One region of the Raoultibacter phocaeensis genome, then DNA from elsewhere that is predicted to be linked to it. Evidence: predicted binding sites of a transcription regulator. Region 1 holds the regulator's gene; each other region holds the start of a gene.
What was found. Region 1 encodes HrcA, which represses chaperone genes, less so after heat shock. Its sites were predicted from a motif close to TNTTAGCANNCNNNNNNNNNGNNTGCTAANA; they were not measured.

Region 1 (3,280 bases):
CGCATCCTGATCGAGTGCAACCACCTCGCATTCGAAGTAGTCTTTCGCCGCATCAACCACCGCGATATGCTCGCCCGGCGACAAGCGGAGAGCGCGCGCATGCTTCACATCGTCGGGCGCGAGCCTCAGCGCGAACGCACCGAGCGCTTCGTGCGCGATCACCTGGTTGTCGAGAAAAAAGTGCGGAAGCGACATGGACGCTCGAGTCTAGTTGAACACGTCGCGAAGCTTCTGCAGCGGCGTGCGCTCTTCGGCAACCGAATCGCCCATCTCCTCGGCAAGCTGTTCGAGCAGTTCGCGTTCTTTCTTCGAAACTTTCTTGGGGATGACCACGTTCACGTGCACGTACATATCGCCCCGGTTCTCGCTCTTGAAACGCGGCATGCCGAATCCGCGGACGCGGACGACCTGCTCGTTTTGGCATCCTTCGGGAATGCGCACCTTGACGACTTCGTCCTCGAAAATGCCGTCGATCTCGATTTCGGCACCGAGCGTCGCCTGTACGATCGAAACGTTCGCGCGTGCATGGAGGTTGTCGCCGTCGCGCTCGAAGAACTCGTGGGGCTGGATGCGGCACGTGACGATGAGGTCACCCGCAAGGGCACCCTGCATGCCTGCCTCGCCGAAACCGGAGAGGCGCAGCTGCTGGCTATCGCGGATGCCCACCGGCACCTCTACCGTGACGCGCTGGCGGTCGGGCACGCGGCCCTGGCCTTCGCACTCGGGACAGGGGTTGTCGATGGTCGTACCCGTACCGCCGCAGGTCTTGCACGTCTGCGCCGTTTGCATATCGCCCAAAAACGTATGCTGCACGGTAACGACACGGCCGCGACCCTGGCAATCGGGGCAGGTGACCTCTTTGCCATCTGCGCCGAGGCCCGTTCCCTCGCAGTCGGGACACGGGGCGAGCCGATCGTACACGATCTCCTTCTTGGCTCCCGCAGCGACTTCCTCGAGCGTCAGGCGCAATCCCACGCCCATGTCGCGCCCTTCCTTGCGCGTGACGGCATGGCCACCCGCTCCGCCGAAGAACGAGCTGAACAGATCCCCCATGCCGAAGCCGCCGCCGAACAGATCCTCGAAGTCGACGTACTGGTATCCGCCGCCGCCTCCCCCCGCAGCGCCGGGGATCGTTCCGAAGCGGTCGTACTGGGCGCGCTTGTTCGGATCGCTCAGCACATCGTACGCCTCGTTGAGTTCTTTGAATCTATCCTCCGCATCGGGGGCTTTGTTGACGTCGGGATGGAGCTCCCGCGCCTGTTTGCGAAATGCTTTTTTGATCTCGTCTTCGCTCGCGTTTTTCGAGACGCCGAGCACCTCGTAGAGGTCTTTGGCCATTACCTTGGATACCTTTCTACCTTATCGTGAGCCGTCTTGCAGCACGCTCTGAGCGAGCCTGACCGCTTGTATGACTTTCGAATAATCCATGCGGGTCGGCCCGATGACGGCGACCACGCCGGCAGCATCGCCGCGTCCGTACTGGGTCGCAACCACCGAAACCCCCGAAAGCGCTTCGTCGTTGTTCTCGCGCCCGATCCTTACAAGCGGCCCCGAATCCGCAGCCGCATCGTCAAACACGTGGAGCAGCACCGCGTCATCCTCAAGTATCTGCATGATGGGCAAAAGCGTCTGCGAATGGCTGAATTCGGGCTGCTTCAGAAGCGTACTCACGCCGATACGGTGCGCCCGGCCCGTATCGCTTTCCTGCAAACAGTACATCACCTCGTCAAGCACGATCCGCACGAGCGGGTCGTTCAAGGCTTCGGCGGCTTCGAGGTCGATGCGGTCACGCACCTCGGTGATCGATTTTCCAGCGAAGACATCGTTCAGAAGGTTCTGCACGGCTGCCAGATCGTCGGATTCCACCGGATCGGCGAAATCGATCGAGCGGTTGAGCACTTGACCGTCTTCGGTGACGAGCACGATGAGCGCGCGATGGCGCGTAAGCGATACGAGCGATATCTGGCGGATATGCAGCGCAAGCACCGAAGGTGCCAGCACGATTGACAAACAGTCGGTCAGACGCGTGAGCGCCACCGACGTGCGCTCGATCAGATCGTCGAGCTCGCTTGCGCTCTTCTTGAGCTCCTCGATCGTATCGCTGTGGGGCAGCTGACCGGTAGCAAGTCCGCTTTCGAGCAGATCGTCGACGAACGCGCGGTAGCCGACGTCGGTGGGAATGCGTCCCGCAGACGTATGCGGCTGGATGATGTAGCCGGCATCTTCGAGCACGGATAGCTCGTTGCGCACCGTTGCGGGGCTCACACCCAGCTTGTAGCGCTCGACGAGCGTACGCGACCCGACCGGGAGAGCACGGGCGACGTACTCTTCGATAAGAGCGCTCAGCACTCGTTGCCGTCTGTCAGAGAGCACCGCTTAATCCTTCCCCATCGTGTCCGATACGAAGCCAACCACGTATTTTAGCAGCCTCGCACCAAGAGTGCTAATCAATCTTAGTAATTTTGGCGGATCTTGACGGAAGCACCATAGAGAAGCGCGCTCGAACGCGGATGCCGCAGATTCCAGCTCCCGCAGGCGCGCACGTGCGAGCATCCGCGGATGCTGCAGGGTACGCTACGGCACCTGTGCGCATACGTCTTATGGAGCCAGATCGAACAGGCGGCCGTAGAGCTCGTTTCCGCAGAGCCACCCCACAGTGGTCGGTCGGTACGCCCCTTCCGTATGCTCGGCGAGACCGGCATCCACAAGTCCCCGAAACGCAAGCAGCGCTTCGGGCAGCACAAGCGACGCCTCGCGCACCTCTTCGTCGCGCACGCCTTCGACCATGCGCATCTTGAGCATGAGATATTCGGCGCACATCTGTTTCCGATCGAGATCGTCGACCACCTGACCGTCCTGAACGCGCATGCGCCGCGCATCGTTTTGCGTCATGGTGACGGCCGAGGTGCCGATGCCGAGGTAGGGCTTGCCGGTCCAATAGGCGATGTTGTGGCGGCACGCGTATCCGGGCTTCGCATAGCTCGCCACTTCGTAGCGCGTAAATCCCGCAGGCCCGAGGACGCGCAGCGCCGCCTCCATCATCACAGCCTGCATATCTTCGAGAGGCTCTTCGAGCATCCCGGCTTCGACCAAACGTTCAAGCGGCGTGTTCTCTTCGACGGTGAGCGGATAGACGCTTACGTGGGACACGCCCGCCTCCACTGCAGATACGAGGTCGCGTTCGAAATCCTCGGGCGTCTGCCCGGGCAGTCCGCACATGAGGTCGATGCTCACGTTTTCGAATCGTGTCTGCGCGCACGCAATGGCGCGCTTCGCCGTT
Region 2 (3,280 bases), 880 kb from region 1:
CGCGATGCGACGGCCGACATCCAGCTCTTCTGCCGCATCAACGCGCTTGGCGACGAGGCGTTCGCCGAAATCAAAGACCTCGATGTGGGCGACTGGATCGGCGTTCAGGGCACGATGATCCGCACGAGGCGCGGCCAGCTTTCGGTTGCTGTCACGTCTTTCGAGCTGTTGTCCAAGTCGCTGCGCCCGCTGCCGGAGAAGTTCCACGGGCTCGCCGACAAAGAGACTCGCTACCGGCAGCGCTACGTCGACCTCGTGGTGAATCCCGAGGTACGCTCCACGTTCGTGAAGCGTTCCAAAGTGGTCTCCGCCATCCGCCGCTATATGGAGGAGCACGGCTACTACGAGGTGGAAACGCCTATCTTGCAGCCCATCTTAGGCGGTGCCAACGCGCGCCCGTTCGTGACGCACCACAACGCGCTCGACAAGGATTTCTACCTGCGCATCGCAACTGAACTCCATCTCAAGCGCCTGCTTGTGGGCGGTTTCGAGCGCGTGTTCGAGATCGGCCGTTTGTTTCGCAACGAGGGCATGGATCTGCACCACAACCCCGAGTTCACTACCATCGAGTTCTACCAGGCATATTCCGATCTCGGGGGCATGATGGAGCTCACGCAAGGCGTCATCCAGGCGGCAGCGCTTGCCGCGTGCGGCACGCAGCGCATCACGTACCAGGGGCAGGACATCGACCTCGGGGGAACGTGGCGCCGCGCTACCATGATAGAGCTCGCGAGCGACGGGGCCGGCGAAGATGTCAGCTTTGCGCGCACGCGCGAGGAGCTCGTGGAAATCCTCGAGCGCAACGGCGGACATGCGGAAGCAGCGTGGGGCAAAGGCAAGCTCATCGCCGAGATATTCGAGGCGGTGGCCGAGGAGAAGCTCATCCAACCGACGTTCGTGACCGAGCACCCCTTGGAAGTGTCGCCGCTCGCCAAGAAGAAAGCGGACGACCCGAACCTCACCGAGCGCTTCGAGCTGTTCATCTGCGGTCATGAATACGCCAACGCGTTCAGCGAGCTCAACGATCCCGTCGATCAGGCAGAGCGTTTCCGCGCGCAGGTGGAGGCGAAAAACCTCGGCGACGACGAGGCTATGGGATACGATGACGACTACGTGCGTGCGCTGGAATACGGCATGCCTCCGGCGGGCGGCTGCGGCATCGGCATCGACCGCTTGGTCATGCTCCTCACCGATTCCGCCTCGATCCGCGACGTGCTCTTGTTCCCCCACATGCGCGACGAGGCTAAGGAGCGCTGAGGCCACGGCTTTTCGGCCCGTTGCAGACAGGTCCTGCGCAACGGGTGCTGAGATGCACCCGATCGGCGTACGGCAGACGGGTTTTTGATGATCGTGTGATAAAGCGTTACAGCCCGTTGTCGTTTTAGCACTCACTTGACTTGAGTGCTAATATTATGCGGAAAGCAAATTTGCGAGAATAGAGGCATGTATGAGCTTTGAGAAATTCACCGACAAGGCCCGCAAGGTCCTCGTCCTGGCTCAGGATGAGGCCCGTGCCTTGCACCAGCCCTATGTGGGCACCGAGCACTTGCTGCTCGGGCTGATACAGGAAGAGGACGGCCTTGCCGCTCAGGCGCTCGATCGTTTGGGCGTCGAGTACAACGCCGTCGTCCAGGCCATCCGCCAGGTCGTCGCAATCGACGAGGACACCGATGTTTCGGGGCACTTGAGCTTTACGCCCCGCGTCAAGCGCGTCCTCGAGAACTCGCTGCGCGAGGCCATGCAGATGGGACAGAGCTACATTTCCACTGAACATTTACTGCTTGGCATCGTCCGCGAGGGCGACGGCACCGCGCTTGAGGTGCTCGGCCGCTTGGGCGTTACGGGCGACAACGTGCGCTCCGCCTTGAACGACCTCGTGGGTCAGAGCCCCGTGTACGCAGGTCGCGGCGCGTTCGAGGCGCAATCCTCGTCGTCGGACAGTATGCTCAAGGAGTTCGGCACCGATCTCACCAAGAAGGCGCGCGAAGGCAAGCTCGACCCGGTCATCGGCCGTGCGGGCGAGATCGAACGCGTCATGCAGGTGCTGTCGCGCCGCCAGAAGAACAATCCGCTCCTCATCGGCGAGCCCGGTGTAGGCAAGACCGCCGTTGCCGAGGGCTTGGCGCAGCTTATCGTTTCGAACCAGGTTCCCGACATTCTGCGAGACAAGCGCTTGGTTACGCTCGACATCTCGGCCCTCGTCGCCGGCAGCAAGTACCGTGGCGAATTCGAAGAGCGTCTGAAGAAGTGCATCAAAGAGGTACAGGACGAAGGCGACGTGATCCTGTTCATCGACGAGATCCACACGCTCATCGGCGCAGGTTCGGCCGAGGGCTCGATCGATGCCGCTGCAATCCTGAAGCCGCCGCTGTCGCGCGGTGAAATTCAGGTCATCGGCGCAACCACGATCGACGAGTACCGCAAGCACCTCGAGAAGGATTCGGCCCTTGAACGCCGCTTCCAGCCCATCACGGTGGGCGAGCCCAACGAGGAGCAGGCACTGCGCATCATGGAGGGTCTGCGCGACCGGTACGAGGCGCACCATCAGGTGCACTTCACCGACGATGCGCTGCAGGCCGCCGTGCAGCTGTCTGACCGCTACATTCAGGACCGCTTCCTTCCCGACAAGGCGATCGACGTGCTCGACGAGGCGGGCGCGCGCATGCGCATCCGCAACATGACGCTCCCGAAAGAACTGCGCGAGCTCGATGACGAGCTTCGCCGGCTGCGCGCCGAGAAAGACGAGGCCATCGCATCGCAGGACTTCGAGCGCGCTGCAAGTCTGCGCGACGAGGAATCGCAGCTGCGCGAGAAGCGCGTCGAGGCCGAGAAGAAGTGGGAAGAGGATGCCCAGAAGTCGATCAACCAGGTGACGGTCGAGGAAATCGCCGACGTCATCTCGATGACCACGGGCGTGCCGGTATCCAACCTCACCGAGGCCGAGACCGAGAAGCTCCTGCGCATGGAAAGCGTGCTCCACGAGCGTCTGGTCGGCCAAGAAGAGGCTGTGACCGCGCTCTCCAAGGCTATCCGCCGCAGCCGTTCGGGCCTGAAGGATCCGAAGCGTCCCGCCGGCTCGTTTATCTTTTTAGGCCCTTCGGGCGTGGGCAAGACCGAGCTTTCCAAGGCGCTTGCCGAGTTTTTGTTCAATTCCGAAGATGCGCTTCTGTCGTTCGACATGAGCGAGTACATGGAGAAGCACTCGGTGTCGAGGCTCGTGGGTTCGCCTCCGGGCTACGTCGGATTCGACGAGGGCGGCCAGCTCACCAAAGCGGTTCGT
Region 3 (3,280 bases), 290 kb from region 1:
GGTTCCTTGCGAAGCAACAGAAAGCCCGCACGGACGATCGGTCCGTGCGGGCTTTGCGATAGCGGTAGGCTGCCTGCGCGTTGCTCAAATCCCAAACGCAGGCAAACGCTTACACCATGAGCTTGGAGACCGCCTGCGCGTAGGCAACCGGATCGTCGATCGGCATACCTTCAACGAGGAGCGCCTGGTTGTAGAGGATATCGGTGTAGAGCTTCACCTTATCCGCGTCGCCCGCCTCCTGAGCGTGTTTGAGCACGGTGAAGATGGGATGCTCGGCGTTCACCTCGAGCACGCGCTCCGACCTCACGTCGTCGTTGCCGGGAGCGCCCGCCAACACGCGTTCCATCTCAAGCGAAATCGGACCCTCGGCGGTAAGCGCCACCGGCGAATCGGTCAGGCGCGTGGATACCGCCACCTTCGTCACCTTGTCACCGAGCGATTCCTTCATGGCCTCGAACAGACCCTCGTTCTCCTTGGCAACGGCCTCAGCCGCCTCCTTCTCCTCCTCGGTCTCAAGCCCGAGGTTGCCGCCTGCGACGTTCTTGAGCGGCAGAGCGGTAAGCGAATCGGGATCGTCGGCATCGGCCACCGCATAATCGGCCATGGCGGACATGCAGAACTCGTCGACGTCCTCGGTGCACAGAAGCACGTCGTAGCCTTTTTTGAGCACCGTGGACACAATGGGCATCTTCGCCAAGCGCTCGATCGAATCGCCCGCCGCGTAGAAGAACGATTCCTGGCCCTCGGGCATAGCGGCGGCGTACTCGGCAAGCGTGATCATCTTTTCCTGCTTGGCCGAATAGAACAGCAGAAGGTCGGCAAGCTCGTCTTTCTTCATGCCGTAGCTCGAATAGATACCGTACTTGATACCGCGCCCGAAGTTCGTGAAGAACTCCTCGTAGCCTTCGCGGTCGGTGTCGCGCATGTCAGCCAGATCGGATTTGATCTTCTTCTCGATGCGTTTTGCAATGGCTTTGAGCTGGCTGTTGTGCTGCAGCGTCTCGCGCGAGATGTTGAGCGTCAAGTCCTGGCTGTCCACCACGCCGCGCACGAAGTTGAAGTAGTCGGGTACGAGCTCCTCGCACTTTTCCATGATGAGCACGTTGGAGCTGTAGAGGGCGAGTCCCTTCTTGTACTCTTTGCTGTACAGGTCGAACGGTACGCGCCCGGGAACGAACAGGAGCGCATCGTAGGAGAACGAACCCTCCGCATGCACCGTGATCGTACGCACAGGATCGGCGAAATCGTGGAAATCCGATTTATAGAACTCGTTGTACTCCTCTTGCGTTACTTCGGATTTAGGACGTTTCCAGATGGGTATCATCGAATTGATGGTGTCGAGCTCGCGGTACTGCTCGTATTCGGGCTTGTAATCCTCATCCGCATCGTCGGGCTTGGGAAGCTCGCGGGTCTTCTCCACTTCCATCTGCACGGGGTAGCGTACGTAGTTGCTGTAGCGTTTGATGAGGCTTTTGAGCTTGTACTCCGAAAGGAAGGTGTCGTAGTCGTCTTCGTCGGTGTCCTCTTTGAGCGTGAGGATGACATCGGTGCCGTGGCTTGCCCGCTCGGCTTGCGTGATGGTGTAGCCCTCGATGCCGTCGCTTTCCCACGAGTACGCTTCGTCTGAGCCGTATGCTCGCGAAACGACCGTGACGTTCGATGCCACCATGAAGCCCGAGTAAAAACCAACGCCGAACTGCCCTATGATATCGATGTCCTCGCCCTGCGTATCGGCGTTCTCGGCCTTGAACTCGAGGCTGTCTGAATGCGCGATCGTACCGAGGTTCTTGTCGAGTTCGTCTTTCGACATGCCGATGCCGTTGTCAGACACGGTGATCGTGCGGGCCGCCTTGTCAAACGAAACGCGGATAGCAAGATCGTCCTTCGAGATCGTGACATCGGAATCGGTCAGACTCCTGAAGTAGAGTTTGTCAACCGCGTCCGACGCGTTGGAGATGAGCTCGCGAAGGAAAATCTCCTTGTTCGTGTAGATCGAATTGATCATCAGGTCGAGCAGTTTCTTGCTCTCGGTTTTGAACTTGCGCATGCCAACTACCTTCCTCACGGATACTGTTCACAACTATGAGCGGCGTTTTTAGCAGTCTAGCTGTTAGAGTGCCAATAGGAAATTGTAGTATCGCAAAAGAGAATGTCAAGAGCGCAGAACGCTTCGCCACGCAATCGGCGGCCTTGCCGAACCAACGCTTTCCGAACCGCGCAGCAACCTTTCGCACGTGCGGCCTTCGAGAAGCTTTACGGCACGCTGCACGGCAAACACGCCGCGTCGGCTACAATACGAGCCGACGAACTTCACCGCACCCGACCCAAAAGAGAGCGCGCTCTTGGACAAAAGCGCTCGAACGGCAAAAAGGAAGATCACCATGCCGCACAGCGAACATAAGCAGGGCATCCGCCCTACGATCATCATCGATGCCGACGCATGCCCGGTAACGGCCGAAGCGCTCGCGGTCGCCCGCAAGCGGGGCCTGCCTGTGCTGATTGCCGGCAACTCGACGCAGAATCTCGCCCGCCACATCCGCCGAGGCGACCCGCGCAAGGACACCGGCGGCTTCTGGGCAGATACGCTCGCCGTCGGCGTCGGTGCGGATTCGGCCGATTTCGCCATCGTGGAACGGCTGCAACCGGGAGACATCGTGGTCACGCAGGACATCGGGCTTGCCGCCATGGTGCTGGGACGCAGCGCACATGCCATCGGCGTGCGCGGACGCGTGTACACGCGCGCGACCATCGATATGGATATGGAAATTCGCCACCAGGAAAAGAAGATCCGCCGACAAGGCGGACGCACGAAAGGACCCGCCGCGTTCACCGACGAAGACCGCGAACGGTTTGCCGCCAATCTCGATCGTCTGGTGGAAGAATCGGTGAGATGCCGGGGTCCGCGCGGGTAATCCCCCCTATGCGTACGCGCCGTCTATCCGAAACCGGGCGCCGAAAACAGAGGCGCCCGGGTAACCTGCAACCCCGCGAAAGTGCACCAACAAGCCCCGCAGCAAAGCCCAACCTACAGACATGCGTGCGTCGTTTGGCAAGCCCGAACCCCACCGCCCGACTAACGTACCAAAGTTTTGTCGAAACCAAGCCTCAAAATGGTTGCGAACCGCCGCTTTGCGCTACGAAAACGCCGCTGGAAGCCCTGTCGGCGGCATATTGTTAGATGCGGGGAACCACGACCAAGCGTTTTGTCAAGCCTTATCGCAGCCGAAAGCGGCGGAAACCCGACTGGTCTTCGCAAAGCTACAGTTCGCCGCCATCTGAA

Region 2: FJE54_RS15705 (ATP-dependent Clp protease ATP-binding subunit) is a predicted target of HrcA. The motif match lies at 1,380-1,410, and genes of this name have one in related genera.
Region 3: htpG (molecular chaperone HtpG) is a predicted target of HrcA. The motif match lies at 2,094-2,124, and genes of this name have one in related genera.

Annotation. Positions count from the first base shown of each region.
Region 1 covers NZ_CABDUX010000002.1:950,759-954,038, reverse strand. The annotation lists gene FJE54_RS11850 (RsmE family RNA methyltransferase) at 1-195, opposite strand, end outside; gene dnaJ (molecular chaperone DnaJ) at 208-1,338, opposite strand; gene hrcA (heat-inducible transcriptional repressor HrcA) at 1,360-2,373, opposite strand; gene hemW (radical SAM family heme chaperone HemW) at 2,599-3,280, opposite strand, start outside.
Region 2 covers NZ_CABDUX010000002.1:1,835,610-1,838,889, reverse strand. The annotation lists gene lysS (lysine--tRNA ligase) at 1-1,257, shown strand, start outside; gene FJE54_RS15705 (ATP-dependent Clp protease ATP-binding subunit) at 1,448-3,280, shown strand, end outside.
Region 3 covers NZ_CABDUX010000002.1:656,025-659,304, reverse strand. The annotation lists gene htpG (molecular chaperone HtpG) at 110-2,047, opposite strand; gene FJE54_RS10610 (YaiI/YqxD family protein) at 2,382-2,912, shown strand.